One region of the Phyllobacterium sp. NPDC097923 genome, then DNA from elsewhere that is predicted to be linked to it. Evidence: predicted binding sites of a transcription regulator. Region 1 holds the regulator's gene; each other region holds the start of a gene.
What was found. Region 1 encodes PhoB, which activates phosphate uptake and scavenging genes when phosphate is short. Its sites were predicted from a motif close to TGTCATNNANCTGTCAT; they were not measured.
Positions count from the first base shown of each region.

Region 2: ACIQWS_RS22600 (esterase-like activity of phytase family protein) is a predicted target of PhoB. The motif match lies at 6,852-6,868, and genes of this name have one in related genera.
Region 3: ACIQWS_RS13595 (DUF2794 domain-containing protein) is a predicted target of PhoB. The motif match lies at 6,517-6,533, and genes of this name have one in related genera.

Region 1 is NZ_JBIWBL010000002.1:518,057-528,674, forward strand. It holds gene pstC (phosphate ABC transporter permease subunit PstC) at 1-905, shown strand, start outside; gene pstA (phosphate ABC transporter permease PstA) at 902-2,221, shown strand; gene pstB (phosphate ABC transporter ATP-binding protein PstB) at 2,288-3,061, shown strand; gene phoU (phosphate signaling complex protein PhoU) at 3,085-3,810, shown strand; gene phoB (phosphate regulon transcriptional regulator PhoB) at 3,831-4,517, shown strand; gene ACIQWS_RS14950 (VWA domain-containing protein) at 4,518-5,708, opposite strand; gene ACIQWS_RS14955 (AAA family ATPase) at 5,774-6,613, opposite strand; RNA gene ssrS (6S RNA) at 7,162-7,318, shown strand; gene ACIQWS_RS14965 (5-formyltetrahydrofolate cyclo-ligase) at 7,346-7,960, shown strand; gene ACIQWS_RS14970 (TIGR00282 family metallophosphoesterase) at 8,021-8,845, shown strand; gene ACIQWS_RS14975 (biotin transporter BioY) at 8,912-9,493, shown strand; gene ACIQWS_RS14980 (YebC/PmpR family DNA-binding transcriptional regulator) at 9,791-10,540, shown strand.
Region 2 is NZ_JBIWBL010000006.1:160,614-171,231, forward strand. It holds gene msrB (peptide-methionine (R)-S-oxide reductase MsrB) at 1-230, shown strand, start outside; gene msrA (peptide-methionine (S)-S-oxide reductase MsrA) at 227-748, shown strand; gene ACIQWS_RS22575 (DUF922 domain-containing Zn-dependent protease) at 783-1,382, shown strand; gene ACIQWS_RS22580 (diphosphate--fructose-6-phosphate 1-phosphotransferase) at 1,389-2,555, opposite strand; gene zwf (glucose-6-phosphate dehydrogenase) at 2,589-4,115, opposite strand; gene ACIQWS_RS22590 (hypothetical protein) at 4,284-4,478, opposite strand; gene ACIQWS_RS22595 (SixA phosphatase family protein) at 4,630-5,148, opposite strand; gene ACIQWS_RS22600 (esterase-like activity of phytase family protein) at 5,259-6,692, opposite strand; gene ACIQWS_RS22605 (CHAD domain-containing protein) at 6,995-8,602, shown strand; gene ACIQWS_RS22610 (EAL domain-containing protein) at 8,599-10,155, opposite strand; gene ACIQWS_RS22615 (glycosyltransferase family protein) at 10,287-10,618, opposite strand, start outside.
Region 3 is NZ_JBIWBL010000002.1:252,168-262,785, reverse strand. It holds gene ccmD (heme exporter protein CcmD) at 1-64, opposite strand, end outside; gene ACIQWS_RS13620 (heme ABC transporter permease) at 61-831, opposite strand; gene ccmB (heme exporter protein CcmB) at 923-1,588, opposite strand; gene ccmA (heme ABC exporter ATP-binding protein CcmA) at 1,588-2,199, opposite strand; gene acnA (aconitate hydratase AcnA) at 2,500-5,187, shown strand; gene ACIQWS_RS13600 (DUF1223 domain-containing protein) at 5,395-6,165, shown strand; gene ACIQWS_RS13595 (DUF2794 domain-containing protein) at 6,561-6,932, shown strand; gene ACIQWS_RS13590 (GNAT family N-acetyltransferase) at 6,939-7,487, opposite strand; gene ACIQWS_RS13585 (Bax inhibitor-1/YccA family protein) at 7,587-8,363, opposite strand; gene ACIQWS_RS13580 (ABC transporter permease) at 8,555-10,618, opposite strand, start outside.

The sequences.
Region 1 (10,618 bases):
AGCGGATCATCCTCTGGGGACTGCTCGCGGCCTCGACCATCGCCATCCTGACGACGGTGGGCATCGTTCTGTCGATGCTGTTCCAGACCATCACCTTCTTCCAGTCCGTAACCCCGTCGAGCTTCTTCTTCGGCACCGTATGGGATCCGCGCTTCTCCGCAGCCGGCGGCAATGGGGCGCAGGGTCAGTTCGGTCTCATTCCGCTGCTTGCCGGCACGCTATATATCGCGCTGGTCGCCATGCTGTTCGCCGTGCCGGTCGGCTTGTTCGCCGCCATCTACATGGCCGAATATGCCAGCCGCAGCGTGCGCTCGGTCGTCAAGCCGCTGCTTGAAGTGCTGGCGGGCATCCCGACGATCGTCTACGGCTTCTTTGCCCTTGTCACCGTCGGACCGTTCCTGCGCGATATCAGTGCTGCCATCTCGGGCGGCTATCCCTTCATCATGGCGCAGAGCGTGCTGACCGCCGGTATCGTGATGGGCGTGATGCTGATCCCTTTCGTTTCCTCCCTGTCGGACGACATCATTACCGCCGTTCCTGGGTCGCTGCGTGATGGCTCGCTCGGGCTTGGATCGACGCGTTCGGAGACGATCCGCCGCGTCGTGCTGCCTGCCGCGTTGCCCGGCATCGTTGGCGCACTGCTGCTCACCGCATCACGTGCCATCGGCGAAACGATGATCGTGGTTCTGGCGGCCGGTGTTGCAGCGAATCTCAACATCAATCCGTTCGATGCCATGACGACCATCACCGTCAAGATCGTCAACCAGCTGACAGGCGATCTCGAATTCAATTCACCGCAGACGCTGGTGGCATTCGCCCTTGGCCTCACCCTTTTCTTCATCACGCTGGCGATGAACATTTTCGCGCTATACATCGTGCGTAAGTACCGGGAGCAGTACGAATGACCGACACAACACTCAATCCTGCTGCAGTTGCTCCGGCAAAGGTCGTCCGGCGCGACATCGGTCTGAAGCGCCGCTATGCCGCCGAGCGCCGGTTCAAGATTTACGGCATCACCGCGATTGCCATCGGCCTGTTCTTCCTGGTTGCGCTGCTCTATTCGGTGATTTCCAACGGCTACACAGCGTTCTGGCAGACGGAGGTCAGCCTCTCGGTCAAGCTCGACGAGAAGGTGATCGACCCCACGAACAAGCGTGCGACCGACCCGACCGTTCTGCTCACCGCGAACTATCCGATCCTGGTGCGCAATGCCCTTGCCGAAAAGCTGGGCGTCAGCCTTGACGACAAGCCGGCGATCCGCGAACTGAGCAAGCTTGTCTCCGACGGCTCGCGCAGCCAGCTGCGGGAACTGGTTTCAGGAAATCCGGCATTGATCGGCACGACGCAGACCCTCTGGGTGCTGACCGGCGGCGACATCGACTCGGCCTTCAAGGGCCAGATCGACCTGAGTGTCGATCAGGCAAACCGCAAGGTATCGGACCGTCAGGTTGCCTGGATGAACACGCTGGCCAAGGAAGGCGCCATGGCGCAGCGCTTCAACAGCGGCCTGTTCACCTTCGGCGCATCGAGCCGTCCGGAAACGTCGGGTCTCGGTGTCGCGCTCATCGGCTCGCTCTACATGATGCTGATCGTTCTGTGCCTCTCCCTGCCCATCGGCGTGGCCGCATCGATCTATCTGGAAGAATATGCCAAGAAGAGCCGCCTGACAGACATCATCGAGGTCAACATTAACAACCTGGCCGCGGTTCCGTCCATCGTCTTCGGTCTGCTCGGGCTGGCCGTGTTCATCAATTTCTTCGGCCTGCCGCGCTCCGCATCGCTGGTCGGCGGCCTGGTGCTGACCTTGATGACGTTGCCGACGATCATCATCGCCACCCGTGCGGCCTTGCGCGCCGTGCCGCCGTCAATCCGGTCCGCAGCGCTGGGCATCGGTGCCTCGAAGACACAGATGGTGTTTCACCATGTGCTGCCGCTGGCCGCCCCCGGCATCCTGACTGGCACGATCATCGGCCTTGCCCACGCGCTGGGCGAGACCGCACCGCTGCTGCTGATCGGCATGGTGGCCTTCGTCGCCAACTATCCGGTCACGCCGCTTGATCCGTCAACCGCCCTGCCGGTGCAGATCTACATGTGGGCGAACGAAGCGGAGCGGGCCTTTGTCGAGCGCACATCCGGCGCTATCATCGTGCTGCTTCTGTTTCTTGCAGTCATGAATATCGGGGCCATCATTCTGCGTCGCCGCTTCGAGCGGCGCTGGTAGGTAAAACGGGAGCGAACAATGAATCTCATGACAGAACGATCTCTCGAAAAAGCGGTAAACGACAAAATGAGTGCACAGGTCAATACGATCAAAATGCAGGGCAAGGATGTCACCGTTCACTATGGTGAAAAGCAGGCCCTGTTCGGTGTCAGCCTCGATGTGCCTGAGAAGATGGTGACGGCGCTGATCGGCCCGTCCGGTTGCGGCAAGTCGACCTTCCTGCGCTCGCTCAACCGCATGAACGACACGATCGAAGGCTGCAAGATCGGCGGCAAGATCACGCTCGATGATGAGGATATCTACAATCCGAAAATCGACGTGGTCGAGCTGCGCGCCCGGGTCGGCATGGTTTTCCAGAAGCCCAATCCGTTCCCGAAGTCCATTTTCGAGAACGTGGCCTATGGCCCGCGCATCCATGGTCTTGCCAAGAACCGGCACGAGCTGGAGGAAATCGTCGAGAAGAGCCTGCGCCGCGCCAGCCTGTTCGACGAGGTAAAGGACCGCCTGCATGAAGCCGGCACCGGCCTTTCCGGCGGCCAGCAGCAGCGCCTGTGCATCGCCCGCGCCATTGCCGTCAGCCCGGAAGTCATCCTGATGGACGAACCCTGCTCGGCGCTCGATCCGATTGCCACGGCAAAGGTCGAGGAGCTGATCGACGAACTGCGCCAGAACTACACCATCGTCATCGTCACCCATTCGATGCAGCAGGCGGCCCGCGTTTCGCAGCGCACCGCCATGTTCCATCTCGGAAATCTCGTCGAGGTGGGCGATACGGAAATGATGTTCACCAATCCGACGGAAAAGCGCACGCAGGACTACATCACCGGACGCTTCGGCTAATCACGGGAAACAGGGATAAGAATATGACCGAGTCGCAGCATACCGTCCGTTCCTATGACGACGAACTGAAGTTCCTGACGCACAAGATCGCCGAAATGGGCGGCCATGCCGAACGCATGGTCGAACAGGCCGTCACCGCCATGGTGAACTCCGACAACGCGCTGGCCCAGCGCGTCATTTCGGATGATCTCATCCTCGATGCCGGACAGCGCGAGATCGACGAAAAGGCCATCACCATCATCGGCAAGCGCCAGCCCATGGCGATCGATCTGCGTGAGATCATCGGTGCCATCCGCATTTCCTCCGACCTCGAACGGGTCGGCGACCTCGGCAAGAACATCGCCAAGCGGGTTGTCGCCGTTACCGATACACGCCAGACGCTGTCGGTCTATCGCGGCCTGCAGACCATCGCGGAACTCGCCCTGACGCAGCTCAAGGACGTGCTCGACGCCTATGCGACACGCTCCGTGCAGCAGGTCAACATCGTGCGCGAGCGCGATGACGAAATCGATGCGCTGTACACATCACTGTTCCGCGAACTCCTAACCTACATGATGGAAGACCCGCGCAACATCTCTGCCTGCACGCACCTTCTCTTCTGCGCCAAGAACATCGAGCGCATCGGAGACCATGCGACGAACATTGCTGAAACGGTCTACTACATCGTGACGGGTGCCCAGCTACCGGCCGAACGGCCCAAGGAAGACCAGACCCACAGCATCATCGTCGATGAAGCCAGACAGCCTTAAACAGAATCAGGATTCCAGCAATGGCGATCGCTCCCAAAATCACTGTTGTCGAAGACGAGGAAGCGCTCAGCGTCCTTCTCCGGTACAATCTTGAAGCCGAAGGCTATGTCGTCGAGACAATCGCACGCGGTGACGAGGCGGAAATTGCGCTGCGTGAAAAAGTGCCGGATCTGCTCATTCTCGACTGGATGCTGCCGGGCCTTTCCGGCATCGAACTCTGCCGCCGTCTGCGGGCGCGGCGCGAGACCGAAATCCTGCCGATCATCATGCTGACGGCGCGCGGCGAGGAGAGCGAGCGGGTGCGCGGCCTTGCCACCGGCGCCGATGACTACATGGTCAAGCCGTTCTCTACCCCGGAACTGCTTGCCCGCATCAAGGCCATGCTGCGCCGGGTCAATCCGAGCCTGCTGTCGCATGTGCTCAGCTTCGGCGACCTGAAGCTCGACCGCGAGCAGCACCGCGTGTTCCGCAAGGAACGTGAGCTGAAGCTCGGGCCGACCGAGTTCCGCCTGCTGGAATTCCTGATGCAGTCCCCCGGCCGGGTGTTCTCGCGCGGCCAGCTCCTCGACAATGTCTGGGGCGCTGACATCTATGTGGACGACCGTACCGTCGACGTGCATGTCGGGCGGCTGCGCAAGGCCATCAATATCGGCCGCTCGATCGATCCGATCCGCACCGTGCGCGGTGCTGGGTACTCGTTCGGGTAATCAGTGCCTGCGCGAGAGTTCGCGCGTCGCCCCTTCGATGCCCGCCAGGGTCATGGGATACATGCGATGCGCGAAAATCTTGCGGATCATCGCCGTCGAGGCGGTGTAGTCCCAGTACTGTTCCTTTGACGGATTGAGCCAGGCGGCGTTCTTCCAGTGGTCGAGCACCCGGGCGAGCCAGACCGCCCCGGCCTCCTGGTTCCAGTGTTCGACCGATCCGCCCGCATGGGAAACCTCGTAGGGCGCCATGGCGGCATCCCCGACGAAGATGACCTTGTAGTCCGGTCCGTATTTATGGATGAGATCGAGCGTCGGGATTTTTTCCGCGTGGCGGCGGCGGTTGTCCTTCCACACGCCCTCGTAGAGGCAATTGTGGAAGTAGAAATATTCCATGTGCTTGAATTCGGAGCGGACGGCGGAGAACAGTTCTTCTGCGATCCGGATATGTTCGTCCATGGAGCCGCCCACATCGAAGAACATCAGCAGCTTGACATGATTGCGCCGTTCGGGCCGCGTCTGGACATCGAGATAGCCGTGTTCGGCGGTTGACCTGATGGTGCCCGACAGGTCGAGCTCGTCATCGGCGCCTTCGCGCACCCAGCGGCGCAGCCGTTTGAGGGCAACCTTGATGTTGCGGGTGCCCAGCTCGACGCTGTCGTCGAAATTCCTGAATTCGCGCTTGTCCCACACCTTGACCGCACGGCGGTTGCGGCTTTCGTCCTGGCCGATGCGCACGCCTTCCGGATTGTAGCCATAGGCACCGAAGGGCGACGTTCCGGCCGTGCCGATCCATTTCGAGCCGCCCTGATGCCGGCCCTTCTGCTCCTCAAGCCGCTGGCGCAGGGTTTCCATCAGCTTGTCGAAACCGCCCAGTGCCTCGATCAGCTTTTTCTCTTCTTCGGTGAGGTGTTTTTCGGCCAGCCGGCGCAACCATTCCTCGGGCAGATTGGCAATGTCGATGCCGCTCTCGCCGCCGAGCAGTTCCAGCCCCTTGAACACGTGGCCGAAGACCTGATCGAAGCGGTCGAGATGGCGCTCGTCCTTCACCAGGGCGGAACGGGCGAGATAGTAGAACCCTTCCACATCATAGGTCACCAGCCCCGCATCCAGCCCCTCAAGCAACGTCAGATATTCCCGCAGCGATACGGGAATCTTGGCCGCCTTGAGCTCGAGGAAGAAGGGGAGGAACATTGTGGGACCCTTTTATTGCAAGCGATGAACGATGCCGGTTCTCTCGATGGGGCGGATGGCGAGCGTCATCCCTGCCTCCTCGCCATGAAGGCCAGCCGCTCGAACAGATGCACGTCCTGCTCGTTCTTCAGCAGGGCGCCGTGCAGTTTCGGCAAGGCGTTCTTCGGGTCGGCCCGCAAATCTTCCGGGGCGATGTCGTCGGCGACCAGCAGGCGGATCCAGTCCAGCGCTTCGGATGTCGACGGCTTCTTCTTCAGGCCGGGCACATCGCGGATCTCGTAGAACTGGGTGAGGGCGGCGCGCACGAGGTTCCGCTTGATGCCGGGATAATGCACCTCGACGATCCGGGTCAGCGTCTCGACATCCGGGAAGCGGATATAATGGAAGAAGCAGCGGCGCAGAAAGGCGTCGGGCAGTTCCTTCTCGTTGTTGGAGGTGATGACGACGATGGGCCGGTGTATGGCGCGGATCGTTTCGCCGGTTTCGTAGACGTGAAATTCGTTGCGGTCGAGCTCCTGCAGGAGATCGTTGGGAAACTCGATATCCGCCTTGTCGATCTCGTCGATCAGCAGCACGACTTTCCTGTCGGTGGTGAAGGCATGCCACAGCTTGCCGGGCTTGATGTAATTGGCGATGTCGTTGAATTTGGCATCGCCAAGCTGTGAATCGCGCAGGCGGCTGACGGCATCATATTCGTAGAGGCCCTGCTGCGCCTTGGTGGTGGATTTGACGTTCCATTCGACCAGTTCCAGATCGAGCGCCGCCGCAATCTGCCGGGCAAGCTCGGTCTTGCCGGTGCCGGGTTCGCCCTTGACCAGCAGTGGCCGTTCAAGCGCAATCGCCGCATTGACCGCCACCATCAGATCCTTGTCGGCCACATAGGCCGCTGTACCTTCAAACCGCATCGCATTCCCTTTCGTGATCGGCAAAGATTAAGGGGCGTGCCGGAGGAGGGCAAGAGCCGTCCGGGAATGCGGCGATATGGTTTTCCCGTTGCCACGCCCGCTGTCGCGTCTGGCTGTTGAAAGGTGGGAAAGACGGGCGGTCCCTGGAACGCGGGTCTTGGGGTATGTGGTATGCAATGCTTGCGATCCTGGGGACCACCCGTCCCGGCGTTTTTGAGGGCTTTGCCCAATGCGCATCCATTGAGCCAAACCTCCCCGGCCGCACAGGTTCCTCCCTGTGAAGCCGAAGCGCCGATCCTTTCCCGACTTTCGAAAGTTTCCGGAAGCATTCCCGCCGGAAAGGACACGAGAAGGATAAGCGCGGATGGGAGAACGTGGATAAGTTGATGTGATTTTTTGTGATGGAGGTCTTTCCCCCCCCTCTGTCCGGCAGCCCAGAGGGGGGTGTCCCACACCTCCACAATGATTATGCGACAAAGATTGTGCGGGGAGGGAAAATCGTTTGCCGCGCACTGGTGCAATGCCTGCATCCGTCCTATATTCAGATCGGCGCTCTGCGCTTCTCGACAGGAGAGACATATTCCCCGGGGCCTTAATGATCCCTTAGGGAGCTGTCCCTGAGGAGGCCCGTGGGCTTCTTCACACGGCACCCACCTACTTTGTAGGTTCCCGGGATCGACTTCTCCATCGGTTGTGTGGACGCCACTTTTGTTTCATCCCGAGCCGGTTCGCGTGCCGGCGCCCCATGAAATCAAGCCCGTGCAGCACCACTCCCCCATCAAAGAGCTGAAGAAGAAACTGCGCCTGGAGGCCCTTGGCCGCCGCGATGCGCTGACGACGGAATTCCGCATCGAAGCCTCGATGCGCATTGCGGATTTCGGTCTGGCGGCGCTTGCCGTCGATGCGGGCACCATTGTTTCGGGCTTCTGGCCGATCCGCTCGGAGGTGGATCTGCGCCCGCTGCTGTTCGGCCTGCGCGAGCGCGGCGCCCGGCTTTGCCTGCCCGCTATCATCGACAAGCAGACCATCCTTTTCCGTGAACTGGTGCGCGGCGCGCCAATGATCGATACGGGCTTCGGCACGGCGGGGCCGCCGCACGATGCTGCGGTGCTTGATCCATCCTTCATGCTGGTGCCTCTGGCGGCCTTCGACGTCAGGGGGCACCGCATCGGCTATGGGGCGGGCTACTATGACCGGGCCATCGCGCATCTGCAGATCAAGGGCGTGAACCCGCGCCTGATCGGCGTGGCGTTTGACTGCCAGCAGGTTGAAACCGTACCCGATGAGCCGCATGATGTGCCGCTGGAGGCGATCCTGACGGAAAGCGGGTTGCGCCGCTTCGGCTAGACAGATAAATCGATCATTTCAGGCCCCGGCAAGGACCGGGCTCTCTTTCAGGATGTGCGCGTGAGATTACTGTTTCTTGGGGATATGGTGGGGCGTTCGGGCCGGACGGCGGTCTATGAGCAATTGCCGGGACTGATATCCGACCTGAAGCTCGATTTCGTCATCGTCAACGGCGAGAACGCGGCGGGCGGCTTCGGCATCACCGAGGAAATATTTCACGACACGATCAATGCCGGGGCCGACGTGGTCACGACAGGCAATCACGTCTGGGACCAGCGGGAAGCGCTGGTTTTCGCCTCGCGCGAACAGCGGTTCCTGCGCCCGGCGAATTTCCCGCTCGGCACTGCCGGCAAGGGCTCCGGCGTGTTTCTCGCCAAGAACGGCGCGCGCGTGCTTGTGTCCAACATCATGGGCCGCGTCTTCATGCATCCGGATCTGCATGACCCCTTCACCATCGGCGAGGAGATTCTCGCCGCCTGTCCGCTCGGCGAACAGGCCGATGCCGTTGTGTTCGACTTCCATGCGGAAGCCACCAGCGAAAAGCAGTGTTTTGGCCATTTCGTCGACGGCCGCGCCAGCCTTGTGGTGGGCACGCACACCCACGTGCCGACCGCCGATGCGCAGATCCTCAATGGCGGAACGGCCTATATGTCCGATGCCGGCATGTGCGGCGATTACGATTCATCGCTCGGCATGGACAAGGAAGAACCGCTGAACCGCTTTCTGTCGAAAGTGCCGAAAGGCCGGTTTGAAGCCGCCAGCGGCAAGGCGACGATCTGCGGTGTCGGCGTTGACATTTCAGACCGGACCGGACTTGCCGAAAGGATTTCTCCCCTGCGCATTGGCCCGCGGCTGGAAGAAACCATTCCCGCCTTCTGGAAATAGCTCGATACAACCCGGCGCAACCAATCACGCCCGATTCTGTAACACTCGTTTGAGGATAGACCTTCCATGACCCAGACTGCATTTCCCACCGCTTTCGTCCCGCTGAGGCTGGCGGACCGCTCCATTGCCTTCAAGGCTCTGGCCGTTCTGATCGGCACGGCCTTCCTTGCCGTCAGCTCGTGGATCGAAGTGCCGATGTTTCCGGTGCCCGTCACCATGCAGACATTTGCCGTGACGATGGTCGGCGCGCTTTATGGCTGGCGTCTGGGCGGCCTGACGGTGCTTGCCTGGCTGGGTGAAGCGATGATCGGCATGCCGGTTCTGGCCGGCGGCGCTGGCGGGTTCCTTTATTTCGCCGGACCGACTGTCGGTTACCTCGCGGCCTTCCCGGTCGTCGCCGCTGCCGTCGGCTTCCTGGCGGAACGCGGCCTGACGCGCAACCCGTTCGTATCGGCTGCGGTCATGCTGTTCGGCAACCTGCTTTGCCTCGCCCTCGGCGCCTCGTGGCTGGCGCATCTCTTCGGTTTCGAAGCGGCCTGGGCTTCCGGCGTTGCGCCGTTCCTGATCGGTGCCGTGCTGAAGTCGGCCCTGGCTGCAGCTGCGATCGAAATGCTCCGCCGTTCGGGCATTGCAGCGCGCTTGTTTTGACCATCCGCCAGCGTGCACGTCACCTTCTGTGCACGCTGATCTCTATCGGCAAAGGCCATACACCGGCCTTTGCCGGCAATGAAGATAAAATCATCGTGCGGCTGTTTCCAAAGCCGGCTATGGCGATATGCGGCTGCAACTTCCCCCATTGTGATCGCGCGGGTGCTGGACGAGACGCCGGTTTTTACCTATAAGGGCGCCATTCCAGACGCCTGTTTCCGCCTGAACAGCCTGCAGACTTGGTTCGCAGGCTTCCGAGGGAAACGGCAGAACCATATCTAAGCACGCAGGGGTGCCATGGCAGGCCATTCACAGTTTAAAAACATCATGCACCGCAAAGGGCGTCAGGACGCCGTTCGGTCGAAGATTTTCTCCAAGCTCGGACGCGAAATCACCGTGGCCGCCAAGCAGGGTCTGCCGGACCCGGCGATGAACCCGCGTCTGCGCCTCGCAGTGCAGAACGCGCGCGCCCAGTCGATGCCGAAAGACAACATCGAACGCGCCATCAAGAAGGCCGCGGGCGGCGACGCCGATAATTACGAAGAAGTGCGCTATGAAGGCTACGGCCCGGGCGGCGTTGCCGTCATCGTCGAAGCGCTGACGGACAACCGCAACCGCACCGCATCGAATGTGCGGGCCGCATTCACCAAATCAGGCGGTGCGCTGGGCGAAACCGGTTCGGTCGGCTTCATGTTCAGCCGCGTCGGCGAAATCACCTACAAGCCGGAAGCCGGCAGTGCCGACAAGATCATGGATGCGGCGATCGAGGCCGGTGCGGATGACGCGCAGACCGATGAGGACGGCCACACCATTCTTTGCGCATTCGAAGACATTGGCGATGTGTCCAAGGCGCTGGAAAGCGCGCTCGGCGAAGCCGAGTCCATCAAGGCCATCTGGAAGCCGCAGACCACGGCGCCGGTCGATGAGGAAAAGGCCCAGTCCGTGCTGCGCCTGATCGCAACACTCGACGACGATGATGACGTGCAGAACGTCTACGCCAATTTTGAAGTCAGCGACGAAGTTCTGGCCAAGCTCAGCGCCGCCTGATTATCTGACGAGGTTCCCAAAGAAGCCCGCCGGTCGCAGACCAGTGGGCTTTTTATTTGCGCTCAAGGTAAGTGACGC
Region 2 (10,618 bases), on a different contig from region 1:
AGCCTGCCCATGTGAACGAGCTGCGCGACGACAGTTACGGCATGGTGCGCATTGAAGTGCGCTCCAGTCATGGCGACAGCCATCTCGGGCATGTTTTCCCCGATGGTCCGCAGGATCGCGGCGGGCTGCGCTACTGCATAAACTCGGCCTCGCTCCGGTTCGTCCATCGGGACGATATGGAGGCGGAGGGCTATGGAGCCTATCTCAACCAGGTGGAGGAAATCGGATGACAAGCGAACGCGCAGTCCTTGCCGGCGGTTGTTTCTGGGGCATGCAGGATCTGATCCGTCGTCATGACGGCGTCCTGTCGACCCGCGTCGGCTATTCCGGCGGTGATGTCGAGAACGCAACCTACCGCAACCATGGCACCCATGCGGAAGCCATCGAAATCATTTTCGATCCCGCGCGGATCAGCTATCGGAACATTCTGGAGTTCTTTTTCCAGATTCACGATCCTACGACGCTCAACCGCCAGGGCAATGATCTGGGATTGAGTTACCGCTCGGCGATTTTCTATGCGGATGAAGAGCAGAAGCGGATTGCCGAGGACACGATTGCCGATGTCGATGCGTCCGGTCTGTGGCCGGGAAAGGTCGTGACCGAGCTCGCACCGGTCGGTGATTTCTGGGAGGCGGAGCCGGAACACCAGGATTATCTGGAACGGTATCCCAACGGATATACCTGCCATTTCATCCGGCCCGGCTGGAAGCTTCCTGTGCGGGACAAGGCGGCAGCATCAGGAGCCTGATGCTGTTCGCCCGGATGTGACGGGAAGGGGCCACATGATAAAAATTGCGGGGTACTGCCTGGTTGCCGCCTGCCTCGTCGGCATGCCTGCGGCGGCACAGGCGGCGTGGAAAGCTGTCGAACAGGTGGAAACCTACGCCATTGCCGGAAAATCCGGTGCAGCGCTCTATGCGTCGATTGGCGAGCGGGGGCCTATCATCGCCGGCGCCACCCGGACAATCGCCCACACCAATTTCAAACTGACGTGGCAAAGGAAGTATGAGCGGCAGGGCAATGCCTGCACCCTGCTTGCCGCAACGCCGAAACTCATCATCACCTATACGCTACCGAAGCCCGCCGAACGGCTGCCGGCTGCGGTACAGGCCAACTGGGATACGTTCATTGCCGGTGTGCGCACCCATGAAGCCGTGCACGGCGAGACGATCAAGGACATGGTCAAGGGGATCGAGGCAGCGACCATCGGCCTGTCGGTGCCGGATGATCCCGGCTGCCGGAAAATCCGGGTCGAGATGACGAAGCGCCTTTCCGAGCTTTCCCTTGCCCAGCGCCAGAAGGGGCGGGATTTCGACCGGGTCGAGATGGGCGAGGGCGGCAACATCCAGCAGCTTGTGCTTCGCCTGGTCAATGGCGGGTGACGCCGCCTATGCGAGCGGCTCTGCGAGCGTGAAGCGCTTTGGCAGCAGCCGTTCGAAGTAGGCCCGGCACGGCGCTGAAATCCGGTTGCGCTCAGGCTCGAGAAAATCGTCCGGGATGTGGCGTGTTTTGCCGGCAACGCTGGCAAGCGGAACGATCTGCGGACGAGTGCTACCATTGGCATATTGCAGCGCCACCGACCCGCCGCCGCGCGCCGCCGTTTCGACGGCGAAGACTCCCGCCTCGAAAGCCTCTTGTGCGTCGGTCGCATTGGTTGTGGCGATATTGCCGCGCGGCAGGTAGCCGAACGTATCCACCCGTGCACGGGCGCCCGGCAGGCCGTCCCTGAGAAGCTGTTCGATGGCCATTCCCAATTCTCCGCCGGACAGGCGGATATTGCCATGGGCGTCGCGTTCAAGGCGATCGGCGGGAACAAGGTTTTCAACCACGGTGCGTCCATCCTCGCCGGTCACACCCTCCGACATGGCAATGATGCAGCGGCCGTGACGGCTCTGCGCTTCGCGCACGTCATCGATGAACCGTTTTGCCGAGAAAGCCCGCTCCGGCACATAGACAAGATGAGGCGCGCTCGCATCGTCATGCTGCCATGCGGCGGCCGCGGTGGTCAGGAATCCCGCATGGCGGCCCATGACGATCCCGACATAGATGCCGGGCAGCGCACGGAAGTCGAGATCGATACTGAGGAAAGCGCCAGCGATGAACTCGGCAGCGGAAATGAAACCGGGCGTGTGATCGCTCTCGACCAGATCATTGTCGATCGTCTTGGGTGCGTGAACGAAGGCAATATCCTTGCCAGCCGCGTCCACAAGGATCTGCTGGGTTCCGGCGGTATCGTTCCCGCCGATATTGATGAAGGCGGTCGCCCCGACCTGACGCAGGCTTTTCAGGATCGCCTCGCAATAGGCCGCATCGGGTTTGTCGCGCGTGCTCCCCAGCGCAGCACTCGGTGTTGCCGCGATCAGGCGCAGTTGTTGCTCCGGCAGAGCCGAGAGATCGACGAAGTTGCCGGCGCGAATACCGCGCACGCCATGCTTTGCACCGAGCACGCGGGCACCGGGATAACGTTTGCGCACCTCCAGCGTGGCGCCCGCAAGGGTCTGGTTGATGACTGCCGTCGGTCCGCCGCCCTGTGCAATTACGAATGTCTCGGTCATATCCGTCCCTCTCGTTTTTCTTGTCAGATCAAGTCAGGAAACCGTCGCTTTCACCCGGTGCTGCACATCGGGCTGGTGCCATTTTCGGCCATCGCGCTCGATCAGTGCATCGGCGCATTGCGGCCCCATGCTGCCCGCCGGATAGGGTTCAGGGCGTTGTGCCGATGTCGCCCACAGATCGAGGAAGGGCTGCACGGCCGCCCATCCCGCTTCGATGCTGTCGGCGCGCTGAAACAGGGTCTGATCGCCGACGAACAGATCGTAAAGCAGGGATTCATAGCCGGTCAATTTGCCGATATCAAAGAAATCCGCATAGTTGAAATCGAGGGATACCGGCACGGTCTCGACGGAAAGACCGGGCGACTTGATCGATATTTCGATGTGCAGGCCCTCGTCCGGCTGCACCTGGATGATCAGCCGGTTCGGTGTCAGGCGGCGCTGCGGCCCCATCCCCTTGAACTGGGCGAAGGGAACCTGACGGAAGGTGACGACGATCTCGGTATCGCGGGCCGTCATGGCCTTGCCGGTGCGCAGATAGAAGGGAACACCCGCCCAGCGCCATGTATCGACAAACAGCTTCAGGGCAACATAGGTCTCCGTTGCGCTGTCGCGCGTCACATCCGGGATATCCGTATAGTTCGGTATGGTTTTGCCGCTGGAAACCCCTGTTGTATAGGTGCCGCGCGCCGAGTTCTGCTCGGCTTCTTCGCCGGAGTAGATCCGCAGGGCTTTCAGGACCTTGCCCTTCTCGTCGCGGATTGCCTCGGCGTCAAAGCTGTTCGGCGGCTCCATGGCAACCATGGCAAGAAGCTGAAACAGATGGTTGGGCACCATGTCCCTGAGCGCGCCCGTTGCGTCGTAGAATTTGCCGCGGGTGCCGACATCGACGAGTTCGGCAGCGGTGATCTGGACGTGATCGATGAAATTGTTGCTCCACAGGGATTCGATCATCATGTTGGCAAACCGCGCCGTCATGATGTTCTGCACGGTTTCCTTGCCGAGGAAGTGGTCGACGCGATAGACCTGCGTTTCCGGCACGCGGTTCAATATCCTGGCATTGAGCGCCTTGGCCGAGGCGAGGTCGGTGCCGAACGGCTTTTCGATCACAAGGCGGCGGAAGGCACCATCCGTTTCTTTCAGCAGGTTGTGGTCGGCGAGCTTGTCGACGATATCGCCGAAGAACAGCGGTGGCACCGCAAGGTAATAGGCGGCGTTCCGCCCGGCCTGCGCTCCGAGCTGGCCGGCAATCTCGGCATAGATGGCATCCTGCGTGAAGTCGCCCTGCCGATAGAAGATGCGCGAGCGCAGCCCCTGCCATGTCTCGGCGCTGTAGTTGGCTTTGATGTTGGACGTCGCGAGAAAGTCTTCGAGCTTGGAGCGCAGCATTTCGTCATCGCCAGGTTCAATGCCGATGCCAAGGATCTGCAGGCTGTCGCTCACGAGACCGCTCTGCGTCATGTTGAGGACGGTGGGAACGAGCAGCCGCCGCGTCAGATCGCCCGTTGCGCCGAAGATGACCAGAGTGACGGGCGGAGCGGGCGCGATGGTCGGTTCAGTCACGGGAGCTCCTTTGGTTCAACACTGGGCACATGGTGGGTAGCGCGTGAGGGTCTTGGCCGGTTCGTTCCGAGAATGAACGGAATAACGCGCGGCGTGGCAAGCATTATCTTGCTGGCCTGCCACGATTTCATCCGCCAGGGGAAGTTGTTTTGTGATGCGCGTGGGGGCCTATTTGCCCTTGCCGAATTTGATGGGCTTGCCGTCAGGGTCCGAAAGCGCCGTCTTGATCGCATTGAGGAATGCTTCGGGATTGTCGATGGAAATGTTGACGCTCTTGGCTTCCTTGAACGGGTTGAGACCCGAAAGCTTGAGGTTGGCGGTTTCCTCTTCGTACCTGATTTCCTGAAGTTCTCTAAGGCGCATCCTGACGTCCAATCGCGGTTTGCAGTGAATGGTCCTGTCACATATTCGAAAAATGATTGTCATAATCAACAGCTGAAAGTTGAAATGACTGCCTCAGTGCAGCTATTTTGGCGCATGAACGCCCGTGGAATCGGGGTTTGGGCGAATGGTCTCACCCATGGCCGACCGTCCTCGGTGTCACAAAACGCTCCAGTTCCCCGGATTGATCGGCAAGATCGGACCAGCGCCCGGCGATGAAATCGATGACGGCTAGTCCCGCCGTGGGGTATTTCTGCCGGAGGCGGGTGAGATCGGCCTCCCGTCCCCTACCGGCGAGCCGAAGGGCTGCATCGTGCAACCCCGGATTATGGCCGACAACCAGCAATGTCCCGATCCCCGGCTCCACCGCCCTGACAACATCCAGGATCACCCGTGCTGGCGCCTCATAGATCCGCGGCTCCTCCCGCCAGCGTATATCGTCTCCGATGATGGGACGCAGCAGTTCCCATGTCTCCAGTGTCCGCCGTGCCGTGGAGATAAGGGCGAGATCCGGTATGAGTTCTTCTCCGGTCATATATCCTGCCATCAGGGGGCTGGCCCGGCGGCCGCGTTCGGCAAGCGGGCGGTCGTGGTCGTCAACACCATCCGGCCAGTCCGATTTGGCATGGCGAAGCAGGAGAAGTCGCAGCATCTGTTTTGCTCCATGGCACTTAGCTCACCCGATCATATAACATGAACGGGAATGCATGGAGGCTGGTATCATCGGAGAGGGCAATCCTCTCCGATGATATGTCGAACGGATTACTTATGCAGTCCGGGAATGGTGACCTGAAACACCTGGAACATTGTGTCGACATCGGCACCGCCCTCGGCCTTGTAGCTCGCGCCGACCTGAAAGCCGTCCTGGGTCAGGAAGTCATTGTCGTTGCCGACGAACAGGAAATAGTCGTTCGGCAGCTTGGGATCGAGGACGCTGACAAGTGACATGGCTTCCCATTTTTCCGACAGGTTGTTGCGGTCATTGGGCGCACCGTTATGCAGGCCGAAGCGCGACAGGTTCGCGTTGTCGTTGATATCAATGAAGGGGGTCAATGTTGCCGGCGTAATGGAAGGGTCGACGATGCCATTGGGTGCAACGGCCTTGTCGGCATCGAAGGCGCTTCCGGCGATATCGGTGGCCGCCGAGGTGTCGACGACGGTGATGTTGCGGTAGAGCGACGTGTCGCCGTCAAGGCCATAACCATTGCCGCTGTCGCGCGCCAGCATCAGGAATGCCTTGTCCGACAAAGCCACGATTTCGCTCTGCGCTGCCACGGCCTTCTTGCCCTTGGCATTGGTGAAGACGGGAAGCGGCACGACATATTCATGCACCAGCTTCAGATGGGCCGGATCGGCCGCGTCATAGATGAGGGCGCGGGTGTTCTGGCGGGTCGAACTGGAATCGCCGCCATCCTGCCGGGCGGCCGACTGGAGAACGGCGATCAGGAACTTGCCGTCGGGCGTCAGTGCCATGCCTTCCAGGCCCTGATTGTTCTGGCGGCCGGTATCGGGATCCTTCGGATCGGGCGCCTGAGCGCCGGGCCCCGGATTGTTGGAGGAGAAATTCGCCTTGCCATGGCGCATGGGAACCAGCGCTGCCGGAGGCTGGGTTGCCGACATCATGCGGCCTTCGGCGGAAAAGCGGTAAATATTCGGTCCATACTCGTCGCTGATGAACATCGTGCCGTCGGCGAGGCGGACGATTGCCTCATTGTCCAGGGATATCTTGCCATTGACGGCCTGCGGCAGCATGGGAAAATCCCCGGCAGCGGCGCGAACATCGGACTGCGGGTCGAGGCCGGTTGTATCGGCGCCCTTATCATCCACCAGCAGCAACGTGTCGGTGAGTGCAGCCTCGACGCCGCTCTGCTGCTTGTCGGCGGACGGTGTTGCGCCGGGCGCCACCGGCGTGAACCGGATCGACAGCATGTTGAGGCGGGGGCGATAGTCGGTTGTACCCGCCACATTGTAACCGCGGTCGGGCAGGAGCAGCATCGTGCCCTTGTAGCTGTTGCCATCGCGGCTCCAGTCGGCCGGGTTCATTGCCATGCCCGAGCCGGAACCGAAGGTTTCGCCGAATTTGTCGCGCTGATTGGCCGGAATTCGTCCAACGCCGACCAGCCCCTTGTTGACGAGCGTTGCACCGCTGATCGCAACCGAATTATCGGCAAAGGCTGCGGCCGGAAGTATGGCCATGGAGGTTGCAAGCAACCGCAACAGGATTGACGGCAGATGGCGCATGGAAAAATCCTTTGACAAGACAGTGTGGCGGGTGGTCTCGGGGTCGATCTTGGGAAGAGACCGCCCCCCGGAATCGCGCAAGGAGACCTTTCCGGTAGGGTCTAGAACCGGAATGTAATACGCGCATGACAGCGGCTATGGCCTTGGGTCCCGCTGGTCATCAGCCGGGCAACCCGGCTCAACAATATTTGCGCTACCAAGACGGCGCACACGCGATAGTATAGTCCGTGCAACGGGATGATCGACGGGAGCGGGGAATGGCTGGAGTTTCGGTTCACGCAACAGAGGACGGTGCGGGCGTCGGGACTGCTGCCGTTCCGCCGCGTGCCCCTGTCGAGATTGAGCTGAAGCTGCGGGCACCCGTGGGCATGCTCGATGAAATTCGCGCCTCCGCAGCGGTTCAGCAGGCCGCCCGCAACAAGGGCTTGATCCGGCGGCTTGATGCCACCTATTACGACACCTCAGATCACCGGCTGTTTGCGGCGGGATTGTCGCTGCGTGTCCGGCGTGAGGGCCGTCAACATGTGCAGACGGTCAAGCGGGCAGCAGATCACGGTTCTCTGCAACGCAATGAGTGGGAGACGGTGGTGAGCGGCATGGCGCCCGACCTTGCTCTGCTGCCGCTTGCCGACATCGGCGCGCCTTTGGACGGAATGACGGCGGATGAGCTGGCACCGGTTTTTGCGACCAGGGTCCGGCGGCATCTGCTGATGCTCGACCATCAGGATGCCCGGATCGAACTTGCGCTCGATGACGGCGTCATTGAATTCGGCGCGTCGCGCGTGCCGCTGTCGGAAGTCGAACTTGAGCTGAAGCAGGGGAAAGTCGCGGCGCTCTATCAGTTCGGTCTCAATCTGATGGACGTTGCGCCGCTTTGCCTGGAAACGCAGAGCAAATCGGCGCGGGGGTATGCGCTGGCGCTTGGCGATGAACCATCGGCGGTCAAGGCGGCACCGTCCGGCTTCGTCAGGTCTGATACGGTCGATGAGGCGATTGCCAAGCTTCTGACCAATTGCCAGCAGCAGATCGTGGCCAATCTTAGCGCCAGTCAAACCGGGCAGGAGCCGGAAGGCGTCCACCAGTTGCGCGTCGCGCTCCGGCGATTGCGCGTGGCGCTGCATTTTCTCTGCCGTGAGTTGCAGGCGCCGTCGCTGGAGAACCTCAGCACCGAGGCAAAACTGTTCGGGCAGGCGCTGGGTCCCGCCCGAAACTGGGACGTTTTCCTGCATTCGACCCTGGCGGAGATTGAGGAAGCCAACCTGCCGCACATCAATATATCCGCCTTCCGTGCGGCATGCATGTCCTCCCACGATCAGGCCTACCAGACCGTCCGGCATATCATCGGCGATCCCAGGACCAACCGGTTCCTGTTGTCCCTGGGGCTGGTGATCGAACAGAGGAGCTGGCGCAACGATATTGCCAGCGAGGATTTGCGCATCCTGACCGAGCCGCTGGGGCAGTTTGCGGCGCGGGTGCTGGACCGGATAGAACGGCAGGTCCGCAGACGGGGGCACGGCTTTCGCCATCTTCACGCCGATGCGCGCCATCGGCTGCGCCTTGGCCTGAAGCGCTTGCGCTATGCCGCGGAGTTTTTTCTGCCGCTCTATTCCAGCCGGCCGGTGACCGCAAAATACCTGAAGCGTCTGTCGCGGCTGCAGGACCTTCTGGGCGAGGCGAACGACATCAAGAGCGCGCATGAACTCATGGATACGCTCGACCATGATTCCCTCGGCGCGGAGGCAAACCGGGCCGTCGGGGCCATCATCGGCTGGCAGGGGCACCGCCAGGCGGCGGGCGGCGAACAGCTGATCGGCAGATGGCGCGCGTTCAAGGACACCGCGCCGTTCTGGGCTCCGCGGCCCTAGAACTTTTCCTGCACCAGTTCCTGCAGCGCGGCGGCACTGACCGGCTTGCTGTAAAACCATCCCTGACCGTCGATCGGCGTTTGCAGTCCGGCGAAGTAGTCCCGCTGCGTGGCTGTCTCGATGCCTTCGACAACGATTCCGAGGTTGAGGACACGGGCCATGTCGATGATCTGTGGGACAATCGAGACCGTCACCGAGCCGGTTCCGATCGTCTGGGTGAATGATTTATCGATCTTGATGCCATCGACATTGAGGTTGCCGAGATAGGCGAGGCTGGAATAGCCGGTGCCGAAATCATCGATGTAGATTCGGTGGCCGCGCGCGCGCAGTGTCCGGATGGCGTCGACCGCAGCGGCGGCATTGGCCGTTGATCGCTCGGTAATTTCAAGGCCGAGCTGTTCGCTTCCGACATTGGCCTGCCGCAGGCGCTGTTCCAGCGCCGAAGCAAATGCCGGATCGACAAGGTCGGCAGCGGATATGTTGACGTTGATGCGGAAGGTCCGGTCCGCTTGCAGGAAGGTATTCATATCAGCCAGAACGCGTTCGAGGACATAAAGCGTGATGCGTTTGATCAGCCCTTCGTCTTCGGCTACCGGTATGAAGATGTCCGGCGAGATGGTGTCCTTGCCATCCGTCCAGCGCACCAGTGCCTCGGCACTGCGCGGCGTGTTCGTCCCGATATCGACAATGGGCTGGTACACGACGGTAAGACGCCGCTTGTCGAGGGCCTGGGCCAGTCTGGCGCCGAGCGAAAGGCGCTTGCGCTGCAGAAGGAGGATGATCAGGGCGAGCGCGCCGCCCAGGGTGCCGCCAAGCCCGGTGATGCTGGCCTCGATGGGGAACGCGTCCTCCTCCAGGTCTTTGACATGGGCCTGCAGGGAAACGCATGCCCGTTCGCCGCAGAGATTGCGAAAGACGATATCGCCATCCCGCCCGGCACCCTCCGGCAGTTTTTCACGCCGCTTTCCCGCATTCAGCCCGCCGAACATCGCGACGGGGTTTTGCGCGCCGGGCGGCTTGAACAGGATGCCGAAACTATAGTTCGGATCGGTCATGGCGTCGAATGCGGTGGGGTCGAGCACCACATTCGCATTCCCCCTGCCGATGATGGGCGCCGTGGTGTTGGAAATGGCCAGGGGCGTATTGGCGTAGACAAGCGTGCCGTCATTCGTTGCCAGATCCGGCTTGGCGAGCGGGGTGGGCTTGGCTGACCCGAAGACGGCGGAACAATGAAACGCGCCATCCCGCACGCGTCCGATGTCCTTCAGATACTTCGTATCGAAAAGCGCATCGCGCAGGTGGTTGATCTCATCGTTCGAACAGAATGGAAAACCGGTTTCATTTGCCATGGACAGGATCGTATTCGCCTCGGCGAAAACGAAGTCGGCGCGTTTCAGCAGCTGGTTCGACAGGGACAGCATGTGCCCGCGGTCGCTGCGGATAATGACAAGCCTGCCGATCCATGATCCGGCGAGGCTTCCCAGCACAATGAGAGCGATGGCTAGAGTAATTTGCGGCACAATCCGCCATTTAAAGGATCGTATTACTGGCATTCACGTGATCTCATCCGCACTATATTTGGGTGACTGTATCGCAGGCGGGATAACAAGTGGTAATGAACCAGAAATTCTCCGCTCGGATTTCGGATGTATCAAACGCTACTGTTGCCGGGAGCCTGACTGCGCTACAGCATGTCCCGCAGCAGCTTTGCAGTGTGTGCCGCTCCGTTCAGATCGAGACGATGGCTGCCCGGTCTGGGCTGTGCGAGCGATGCCTCGATGGTCTCGCCGAGCAGGCGCCCGGTCAAGCCGTTTTCAGGCAGGGCCACGGCCAGCCCAAGCGCCGCGAGGCGGTTTGCCCGCACTGTCTGTTCGGTTTCGCCGCCCGCGGTGAATGGTACGAGGATCGAACGGCATTGCGCGCGCAGCACGTCGCAGACTGTATTGTACCCGGCTTGCGATATGGAAAGCGCTGCGCCGCGCAGCAGGGAAGGGAAGTCCTTGCGGAAACGCACCA
Region 3 (10,618 bases), 270 kb from region 1:
CGAGCGCCACGAGGACCGCTATGGACACGCCGTAGGATGCGAGGACAAAAGCCGTATGGGTCATGATTGCACTCCCCTCCGTTCCGCACTGCGTGCCGCGATACGGCGCATGGCGACAACCCGCCTGCGCCAGATCTCATTGCACATGGCCATGATGTGCAGGGTAAAGAACAGCAGCGTGAAGCCAACGGCCATCACCAGAAGCGGCCAGAGCAATGAAGGATGAATGGTGGGTCCTCCCATGCGGATAACCGACGCGGGCTGATGCAATGTGTTCCACCAGTCGACGGAGAACTTGATGATCGGAATGTTGATAAAACCGACCAGCGTCAGGATAGCCGTCGCCTTGGAGGATTTTGCCGGATCGTCCATCGCCCGGGTCAGTGCAATGATGCCGAGATACATCAGGAACAGCACGAAAACCGAAGTCAGCCGTGCGTCCCACACCCACCAGGTGCCCCACATGGGTTTGCCCCACAACGAGCCGGTAATGAGCGCAAGAGCCGTGAAAGCAGCGCCAATGGGTGCGGCTGCCTTGGCGGAGACATCGGCCAGCGGGTGGCGCCAGACCAACGTTCCGATGGCTGAAATGCTCATGACCGTGTAGCACATCATCGACAGCCATGCGAAAGGCACGTGGATGAACATGATCTTGACGGTCGAGCCCTGCTGGTAATCGTCGGGCGCCTGAAATGACATCCACAATCCGGCAGCCAGAACCAGCAATGTGATCCCGACAAGCCATGGCAGCACGATCCCGGCAAAGTTGATGAACCGGGTTGGGTTGGCCAGATCGATCCAGCGTCCGGCTTTTGAAACAGCTTCAGTCATGGCGATTTCTTAGCTTCCCGGGCTCAGTTTCGCAATTCACCATCACATGATCCTCCCAAGCCCGAAAGGATCGTGCGTCGCGCAGCGCATGTCAATCAGCCGACGATTTCAACGCTGCGGCGGCTGCCAGCGGTCCAATGACCGCAAAGAACAGTGTAATTGCAACGAGAATAAGAAAGGGCGCGACAAAAGGCGCGGGGTCTTGCACTGCCCCGTAGGCTGCCGACACGCCGAAGATGAGCACGGGAATGGTCAAAGGCAGGATGATCACCGACACGAGCAGGCCGCCGCGCGGCAGTGCGACGGCAACCGCAGCGCCGACGGCGCCGATCAGCGTGATGGCCGGTGTGCCGACGAGCAGGGTCAGCGTTGTAGCGCCGATGGCGGCGGGCTCCATGTTCATGAACAGGCCGAGCAAAGGGGAAGCTATGACCAGCGGCAGCACACATGTGCTCCAATGTGCCAGACATTTCACCAGTACGGTCAATGCCAATATGTGCCGGTCCGAAGCCATGATCAGCAGATCGAGAGACCCGTCGTCGCGGTCAGCCTGAAACAGCCGGTCGAGACCGAGCAGCGTCGCCAGAAGGGCGCCGATCCACAGCATCGCGGGTCCGATTCGCGCAAGGAGCTTCAAATCCGGCCCGACGCCGAACGGCACGACGGCGATAACGGCGAGGAAGAACAGTATCCCGATCAGCACACCTCCACCGGCACGCAGACCCAATCGGGTGTCGCGGAGAAACAGCGAAAGCATCAGAAACCGCCCCTTCCCATCACAAGTTCCTGAGCCCCGTCCAATCCCAACGGCAGATGGGTTGCGGCGACGACAATGCCCCCACTGGAAAGATGTGCACGCATGACGCCGGCAAACTGATCCTCCGATCCTTTGTCGAGGCCCGCCGTCGGTTCATCCAGAAGCCAGACCGGGCGATGGCTGATCAGGAGCCGCGCGATACTGGCACGCCGTTTTTGCCCAGTGGAGAGATAGCCGAATGGCAGATGGCCGATATCGCCGAGCTGCACGCGGTCCAGCGCTTCACCAATCGTATGGTTCCCGATGCCGTTGAACGACTGCCAGAAGCGCAGATTCTCTTCGATGCTCAGGACGGGTTTCATGGCATTGAGGTGACCGAGATAATGGCTGGCCGAAACAAGCCCGTCGAAACCGGCTGGTGCGGCATCAAGCCGGATGCGGCCTTCGGCTTTGTCCAGAAGTCCGGCGATGATTCGCAGGAGCGTTGATTTCCCGGCCCCGTTCGGCCCCGTAATCATCAGCGCCTCTCCACCCGTGACGGCAAAGTTCAGCCTGGAAAACAAAATCTCCCCGCCCCGCTCCCCTGCCAGATTTTCGGCGACTAACCGCATGAAGTTCCCGCTCTTGTTAACCCCGACGTGCCGCCCGGAATGACCCATGTGCATTTCGACGCAGTCTCAAATTTTGACGAATGTCGGTCTGGCACAGATCGATGAAAATCTCTATATAGCAGTCAACCATGCCAGCGGTCGGCATGGAAACCATTTTTGGCCGATCTTCAATACGGGTGCCTTTTCGGACCTGTAGCGGGACGGACAGCGGAAATGACTGCACCCGCACCTTAGCGCGTCCTTGAAACGCGGCAAAGGCGTTCGTCCCGGGTGAGGCCAGTAGCATAAGGACGACGCAACATGTCTCAAATCGACAGTTTCAAATGCCGTAAAACCCTATCCGTAGGGGATAAGGAATATGTCTATTACAGCTTGACCGAAGCTGAGAAAAACGGCCTGGAAGGCATTTCCAAGCTCCCCTTCTCCATGAAAGTCCTCCTCGAAAACCTGCTTCGCTTTGAAGACAATCGCTCGGTTTTCAAGAAGGACATCGAAAACGTCGCCAAATGGCTTGTCGATCGCGGCAGTGCCGGCGCTGAAATTGCCTATCGCCCGGCCCGTGTCCTCATGCAGGACTTTACTGGCGTTCCTGCGGTCGTGGACCTTGCAGCAATGCGCGATGCCATGGTCAACCTTGGCGGCGACCCGGAAAAGATCAATCCGCTCGTCCCGGTTGATCTGGTTATCGATCACTCGGTGATCGTTGACGAGTTCGGCAATCCGCAGGCTTTCAAGCGCAATGTCGATCTCGAATATGAGCGCAATGGCGAACGTTACCGCTTCTTGAAGTGGGGCCAGCAGGCGTTCAAGAATTTCCGCGTCGTTCCTCCGGGCACGGGCATCTGCCATCAGGTCAACCTTGAATATCTGGCCCAGGCAGTCTGGACCAAGGAAGAAGACGGCGTCACCGTCGCCTATCCCGATACCTGCGTTGGCACTGATTCGCACACGACCATGGTCAACGGCCTTGGCGTTTTGGGCTGGGGCGTTGGCGGCATCGAAGCGGAAGCGTCCATGTTGGGCCAGCCGGTTTCCATGCTTTTGCCTGAGGTCATCGGCTTCCGCCTGACCGGCAAGGTCAAGGAAGGCGTAACGGCGACCGATCTCGTGCTTACCGTGGTTCAGATGCTGCGCAAGAAGGGCGTCGTCGGCAAGTTCGTCGAGTTCTTCGGCCCTGGCCTCGAGAGCATGACGCTGGCTGATCGAGCAACCATCGGCAATATGGGTCCGGAATATGGCGCCACCTGCGGCTTCTTCCCGATTGATCGCGAAACCATCAACTACATGCATATGTCCGGCCGCGACGAAGAGCGTCTGGCACTGGTCGAAGCCTATTCGAAGGCGCAGGGCATGTGGCGCGAACCCGGCTCGGCCGATCCTGTTTTCACCGACACGCTGGAACTCGATCTCGGCACCGTCGTTCCGTCCATGGCAGGCCCGAAGCGTCCGGAAGGCCGTATCGCCCTCGAGGGCATCGCCTCCGGTTTCCACGAATCGCTGCAGAAGGAATACAAGAAGACCACGCAGCTTGATGCCCGTTATCCGGTTGAAGGCGAAGACTATGATCTCGGGCATGGCGATGTTGCCATTGCGGCGATCACCTCCTGCACCAACACCTCGAACCCGAGCGTGCTGATTGCAGCCGGCCTTCTCGCCCGCAATGCAGCTGCCAAGGGTTTGAAGTCCAAGCCCTGGGTGAAGACGTCGCTGGCGCCCGGCTCGCAGGTTGTTGCCGCCTATCTTGAAAATGCCGGCCTGCAGGTTGAGCTCGACAAGCTCGGCTTCAATCTGGTCGGTTTCGGCTGCACCACCTGCATCGGCAATTCCGGCCCGCTGCCTGCACCGATCTCCAAGACCATCAATGACAAGGGTCTGATTGCTGCAGCCGTGCTTTCCGGCAACCGCAACTTCGAAGGCCGCGTTTCACCGGACGTCCAGGCGAACTACCTGGCTTCTCCGCCGCTGGTTGTTGCCTATGCCCTGGCCGGTTCGGTCACCAAGGACCTGACAACGGAGCCGCTTGGTGAAGATCAGGACGGCAATCCGGTGTTCCTCAAGGATATCTGGCCGTCTTCGCATGAGATCCAGGAGTTCATCACCAAGAACGTCACCCGCAAGCTGTTCGCATCCAAATATGCGGATGTGTTCAAGGGTGACCAGAACTGGCAGGACGTCAAGGTGCCGGCTGGCCAGACCTACGCATGGGACGACAACTCGACCTATGTGCAGAACCCGCCCTACTTTGTCGGCATGGGCAAGACACCCGGCATCGTCAACGATATCAAGGGTGCACGTATCCTTGGTCTCTTCGGCGACAAGATCACCACCGACCACATCTCTCCGGCCGGCTCGATCAAGGCAGCCTCGCCTGCCGGCAAGTACCTGACCGATCATGGTGTGGCACCCCTGGACTTCAACCAGTACGGCACGCGTCGCGGCAACCATGAAGTGATGATGCGTGGCACCTTCGCCAACATCCGCATCCGCAACCACATGCTTGGCGAAAATGGCCGCGAAGGCGGTTACACGATCCATTACCCCTCGAAAGAGGAAATGCCGATCTATGATGCCGCCATGCAGTACCGCAGCGAGAATGTCCCGCTGGTCATCTTTGCCGGTATCGAATACGGCAATGGTTCATCACGTGACTGGGCGGCCAAGGGCACGAACCTTCTCGGCGTTCGCGCTGTGATTTCCCAGTCCTTCGAGCGCATCCATCGTTCGAATCTCGTCGGAATGGGCATCGTCCCCTTCGTGCTGGAAGAGGGTACGAGCTGGCAGTCGCTTGGCCTGAAGGGCGATGAGACAGTTTCCATCGAAGGTCTTGCCACGATCCAGCCGCGCCAGAAGACCCATGCCACGGTGACGTTCGCCGATGGCACGGTCAAGCAGGTACCGCTGATCTGCCGTATCGATACAATCGATGAGCTGGAGTACCTCAAGAACGGCGGCATCCTGCAGTACGTGCTGCGCGATCTCGCCGCTTAAAGCGGCGAAAAGCTCTGAAATCGGAGACCGCCGGGCAACCGGCGGTCTTTTTTTCGCGATTTCGCCAATAATTATATGGTTTTGCCTGTAAACGTGATCGAATTCACCTCAAAGTGACTTCCTCTTGATAAAACGCATCCCTATCAATTGTCTGGCAATCGCTCTCATACAAGATCAAAGAAAAATTCGGGAAGAAAGCTCGTACCCTTGACCCTGCGCACCCTGCTCAAAGCCATTCTGATCGCCTGCCCGCTCCTTGCAGCGGCGGGGTTCACGTGGCCGGTTTATGCCGGGAGCATCGGCACGAAACCGGATGGCGTGGTTGAGCTTTATACCTCGCAGGGCTGCGGCTCATGCCCACCTGCCGACGCCGTCCTCAAGCAGCTGGCCGCGGAAGGGAAAGTCGTCGCACTCGCCTTCCATGTTGACTATTGGGATTATCGCGGGTGGGTGGACAATCTTGCGCTGCCCGAAAATACCGCGCGGCAGAATGCCTATCGCAAGGCACTTGGACTGACAGGTGTTTACACACCGCAGGCAATCCTCAATGGCCGCGAGCATGTAAATGGTCAGGACGGCGCTAAAATCCGGCGCCGAATCGATGAGATGCGCAATGGTGATTCTGGCCTGACAATTCCCGTATCGATCGAAAAGACCTCTCCGGATCGCCTGGTCATCAATATTGGTGAGGGGGCCGCCGCAAAAAATCCTGTGCGCGTTCTTCTTGCCTATTTCAACAAGGAAACCATTGTTTCCATACCCGATGGCGAGAACGGCGGGCGCAATGTCAGCTACGCCAACAGCGTCCGCGCAATGGAAACGGTTGGCATGTGGGATGGCAAATCGCAGAAGATCGAAATTCCGCTGACCGAGATTGCCAGCAAGAAGGCTTCCGGCTGCGCTGTCCTGTTGCAGGAAATGCTTGGTGAAGGCAAACCGGGGCCTATCATTGGCGCCTCGATCATGACAAAGCCCTGATTTTAAAGAGCATTTCTGCAGACAAGAAAAAAGGCTGGTAAAACCAGCCTGAAGTCTTGGGGCTTGTTGCCATTGAGAGACTGAATGGTTCGGCCAGAACAGCCCGTCTGGGCGGGGGGCTTGGGGTATCGGGCCGCTCAAGACCGAACCGTCTCAGACAACGGACTGAAGGTGGGTCTGAAATCCGGCGGCAATGCGAGTGTAACATGGCGAAACTGTGGCCAGACATCACCAATGGAAACAGGGCGTATTCCTTTGTGAAAGGCACAGCAGCAGCGACATTTTTGCGTTCAATTGCGCGTGCCCTGACACTTACAGGCTTGTAAATGCGGGCGGAACAAGTCACCCTTCTGTCATCCAGTTGTCATACGGCAAATCTAAGGGCGGATTGATTGATGGACAGCAATGCAGGTGGCGACGAATCGCAACAGCAGGCGAAACTCATTTCACTCTCCGGCGCACGTGATCTCCCCGTTACATTCAATCGGCGGGAACTTGATCAAATCCTCAGAATATACGGCTTCATGGTTTCAGCAGGCGAATGGCGCGATTATGCCATTGATCATCTGAATGACCGGGCTGTGTTTTCAGTGTTTCGCCGGACCAGTGAAGTGCCGATGTTCCGGATCGAGAAAAATCCGCGGCTGGCCCGCAAGCAAGGCGCCTATAGCGTGATTGCCGCGAGCGGTCTTATTCTCAAGCGCGGCACGGAACTCGACAGGGTACTCAGGATCTTCGACAAATCGCTGCAGGTTGTGCGGAGCTAAAGCTGCTCAGCCTCTCAAGGGGGCCGGCCCCGGAAGGGTCGTGGTCCCGCCATTCATGTCAAGCTGCATGAGGACCGTATCCAGCCAGCGGCCATGCTTGAAACCCGATCCTTCAATGGTGCCGCAATGCCTGAAACCGCAACTGGCATGCAGGCGCACCGACGCTGACGCAGCGTGACCATCGCCGATAACAGCGATGAACTGGCGAAATCCAAGCGCTGCGCAATCGACGATCAAGCGTTGAAGCAGGGCTTTGCCCATGCCTTTGCCCTTGGCTTGCGGCGCAATGTAGATCGAATCCTCGACACTCCACCAATAGGCCGGGCGGGTACGGAAATAACTGGCATAGGCGTAGCCGCTCACGATGCCGTCCATCTCTGCCACGCTGTAGGGGAAACCATCACTGGTGATCGTATGGAACCGCTTGGTCATCTCCGCCAGCGCGGGCGGCTCGATCTCGTAGGTGGCCGTACCATGCAGAACCGCATCGCGATAGATTGCGGTGATAGCGGGCAGGTCAGCGGGCTGTGCCGGGCGGATATGAATGCTGGTCATGACCGCAATCGATCGCAAAAATACCGGATGAATGCAATGCCACCAAGAAAAAGGGCAGCGTTTCCGCTGCCCTTTTTCACTCGTTCATAACGTCCAGGATCAGTTGCGGTTGCCGAGGAACTGCAACAGGAACATGAACATGTTGATGAAGTCGAGATAGAGGCGCAACGCACCCATGATCGCCTTGCGGCCATAGGTGTCCGAGCTGTCGCCTTCATAGTACATTTCCTTGATGCTCTGGGTGTCATAGGCCGTCAGACCTGCAAAGACCAGAACGCCGATCGCAGAGATTGCAAACTGCAAAGCACTGGACTGCAGGAAGATGTTGACCAAACCGGCAAGGAGAATGCCGATCAGACCCATGAACAGGAACGAACCCATTCCGGAGAGATCGCGCTTCGTCGTGTAGCCGTAGAGTGACAGCGCACCAAAGGATGCGGCGGTGATGAAGAATGTCTGCACGATGCTTCCCGACGTATAGACAAGGAAGATCGACGACAGAGAAACACCGACGAGCGCTGCATAAACCCAGAAGGTTGTCTGGGCCGCCGAAACGCTCATTTTCTCAATGCGGAAGCTCAAAAAGAACACTGCGGCGAGCGGTGCGAGCATAACAACCCAACGCAGGGGCGAGCCGTAAAGCGCCACGCCAAGGCTGGTCAGCATCTTGCCATTCGGCAATTGAGCGACCGCGAGCGATGCATCATTGGTGGTTGCGAGATAAACAATTGCAAGCGCGGCAAGACCGGTCACTGCGAGACCGATCCCCATCAGATTGTAGACCTTCAGCATGTAGCTGCGTAGACCTTGATCGATCCCCGCGTCCACACGCACTCCGGCCGATGTACGGGCCTGGATGTTGCGATAGTCAGCCATGGTTTTCCTCATTGCTTCGTCCCGTCGGGTGTCGGGGGTTATTCCCAGGCGCCGCTGGCGGGACCCCAGCATGCCTTGCGGTGAATTATGGGGATTCAGCAGGGCGATAACAAGACCTGTTTTACTCAAGATCGCGTGTTTGGCGGGCAAATGCGGGCAAAACGCTCGCATATTACGCTTTTTTAACGATTTCAGAGGTTTCGCAGGATCGGAGCCGCCTTTTGACCAAGGATTCTCCAGGTTCCCGCAAGGCCAAATCCGACGGTGAGAACCAGCGCCAGGACCAGCGTGGAAACCGCCACTTCCGGCTGGAATGATGCAGGCAGCTTCATCACCCGCACAACCACATACCAGGCCGCCAATCCGCCCGCCAGGAGCGCGAAAGTCGCTGTCGCCAGCCCCAGGATGACATATTCGTAGCTGAACGCCTTGATCAGAGTGCGCCGCGTGGCGCCAAGGGTTTTCAGCACCACCGCATCATGCACGCGGGCGCGGTTGCCGGCCGCAAGCGCACCGCCGAGCACAAGGATGGAGGCGATCAGAGCCACCGACGCCGCGGCGCGAATTGCAACCGCAAGCTGTCCGACCAGCTCATTGGCAATGCTAATGGCATCCTTCACCCGCACGGACGTGACGGCAGGAAAAGCCCGGGTCACATCACGCATGACCGTGGCCTCTTCCTGTGTTGTCGCAGAGGGATCGGTGAGCGTGGCAAGCCAGGCATGCGGGGCACCGGCAAAAGCATTGGGCGAGAACACCATGACGAAATTGATCGCAAGCGATTCCCACTCCACTTGCCGGAAATTGGCAATGCGCGCCGTGATATTGCGGCCGAGCGCATTGACGGTGACCGTATCGCCAAGCTTGAGGCCAAGGTTACGCGCCTCCTCGGCCGAGAAGGACACGAGCGGCTCGCCGGTGTAACCCTCCGGCCACCAGGCACCCGCCGTCAGCACCGAGTTTTCCGGTATTTTCTTGGCGTAGGTAATACCGCGATCCCCACGCAACACCCATGCCCCTTCCGGCGGTATGGTCAGCTTGCCGACATCCGTGCCGTTGAACGCAACGATGCGGCCGCGCAGCATTGGCGCGCTGACAATCTTGCCCTGCGGCGCAGCCTTCTGCAGAAGGCTGGTGAACTGGTCGACCTGCGTGCTCTGGATATCGACAAAGAAAAAGTTCGGTGCCCGTTCCGGCAGGTTGCCGGCGAGCTGCTGGCGCAAGCTGCCATCGATCAGCGCCAGCGTCACCAGCAGTGTCAGCCCCAATCCGAGCGACAGGACGACCGACGGCGTCAACGCGCCGGGCCGATGAATATTGCCGATGGCAAGGCGAAGCGCCGTGGAGCGAACCCGCGGCGCACGGCGCGCCAGCCACTGCACGAGACTGGAGACAGCGCGTAGCACAAGGAACGAAAAAGCGACCGCTCCGATGAATGTGACGGCAATACGCCGGTCATAGGCGAACACCACCGCCAGGACGCAAAGCGTGGCGACAAGAACAGCCGCCACCGCGATATAGACAGGTTTTGGCCAACCACGCTGATCGAAACCCTGTTCGCGGAACAAGGCCGTCGCCGGAATATCGCGTGCCCGGCCCAGGGGCAGGATGGCAAACGCCAATGTGGTCAACAGGCCGAACAGTGCGGCCCAGGCCAGTGCACCCGGATAAAAGCCGCCCTTGGCCGCAATGGGCAGCACGCTCTGCAGGGCGTACCCTGCGACATAGGGAATGATTGCAGCCAGGATCAAGCCGGCAGCGATACCGAGCAGGGCAATCAGCACGATCTGAATGAGATAAACGGCGATAACAAACCAGCCCGGCGCACCCAGCGACTTGAACGTGGCAATGACACCGCGTTTTGCGTCGAGATAAGCCCGGACCGCATTGGCCACGCCGACACCGCCAACGATCAGTGCCGTCAACCCGACCAATGTCAGAAACTGCGAGAACCGCTCGACATTGGCACTCAGCGACGGAGCGGCATTGGAGCGGCTGCGGATGGTCCAGCCGGCCTGTGGGAATTTTTCCTGCGCTTCATTGCGAATGCTTGCAATGTCTGCCTCGCCGGCACCTGCCGGCAGGGCAATCTTGTAGCTGTGTTCGACCAGACTGCCCGGTTGAACCAGGCCCGCGGCGCGCAACCCCTCAAGCGAGACAAGAAAACGCGGTGCAAACCCAAAACCGTCCGACAATACATCCGGCTCGTTGTCGATTACCGCCCGCAATTCGAATGTGGCGGAGCCAAGCAAGAC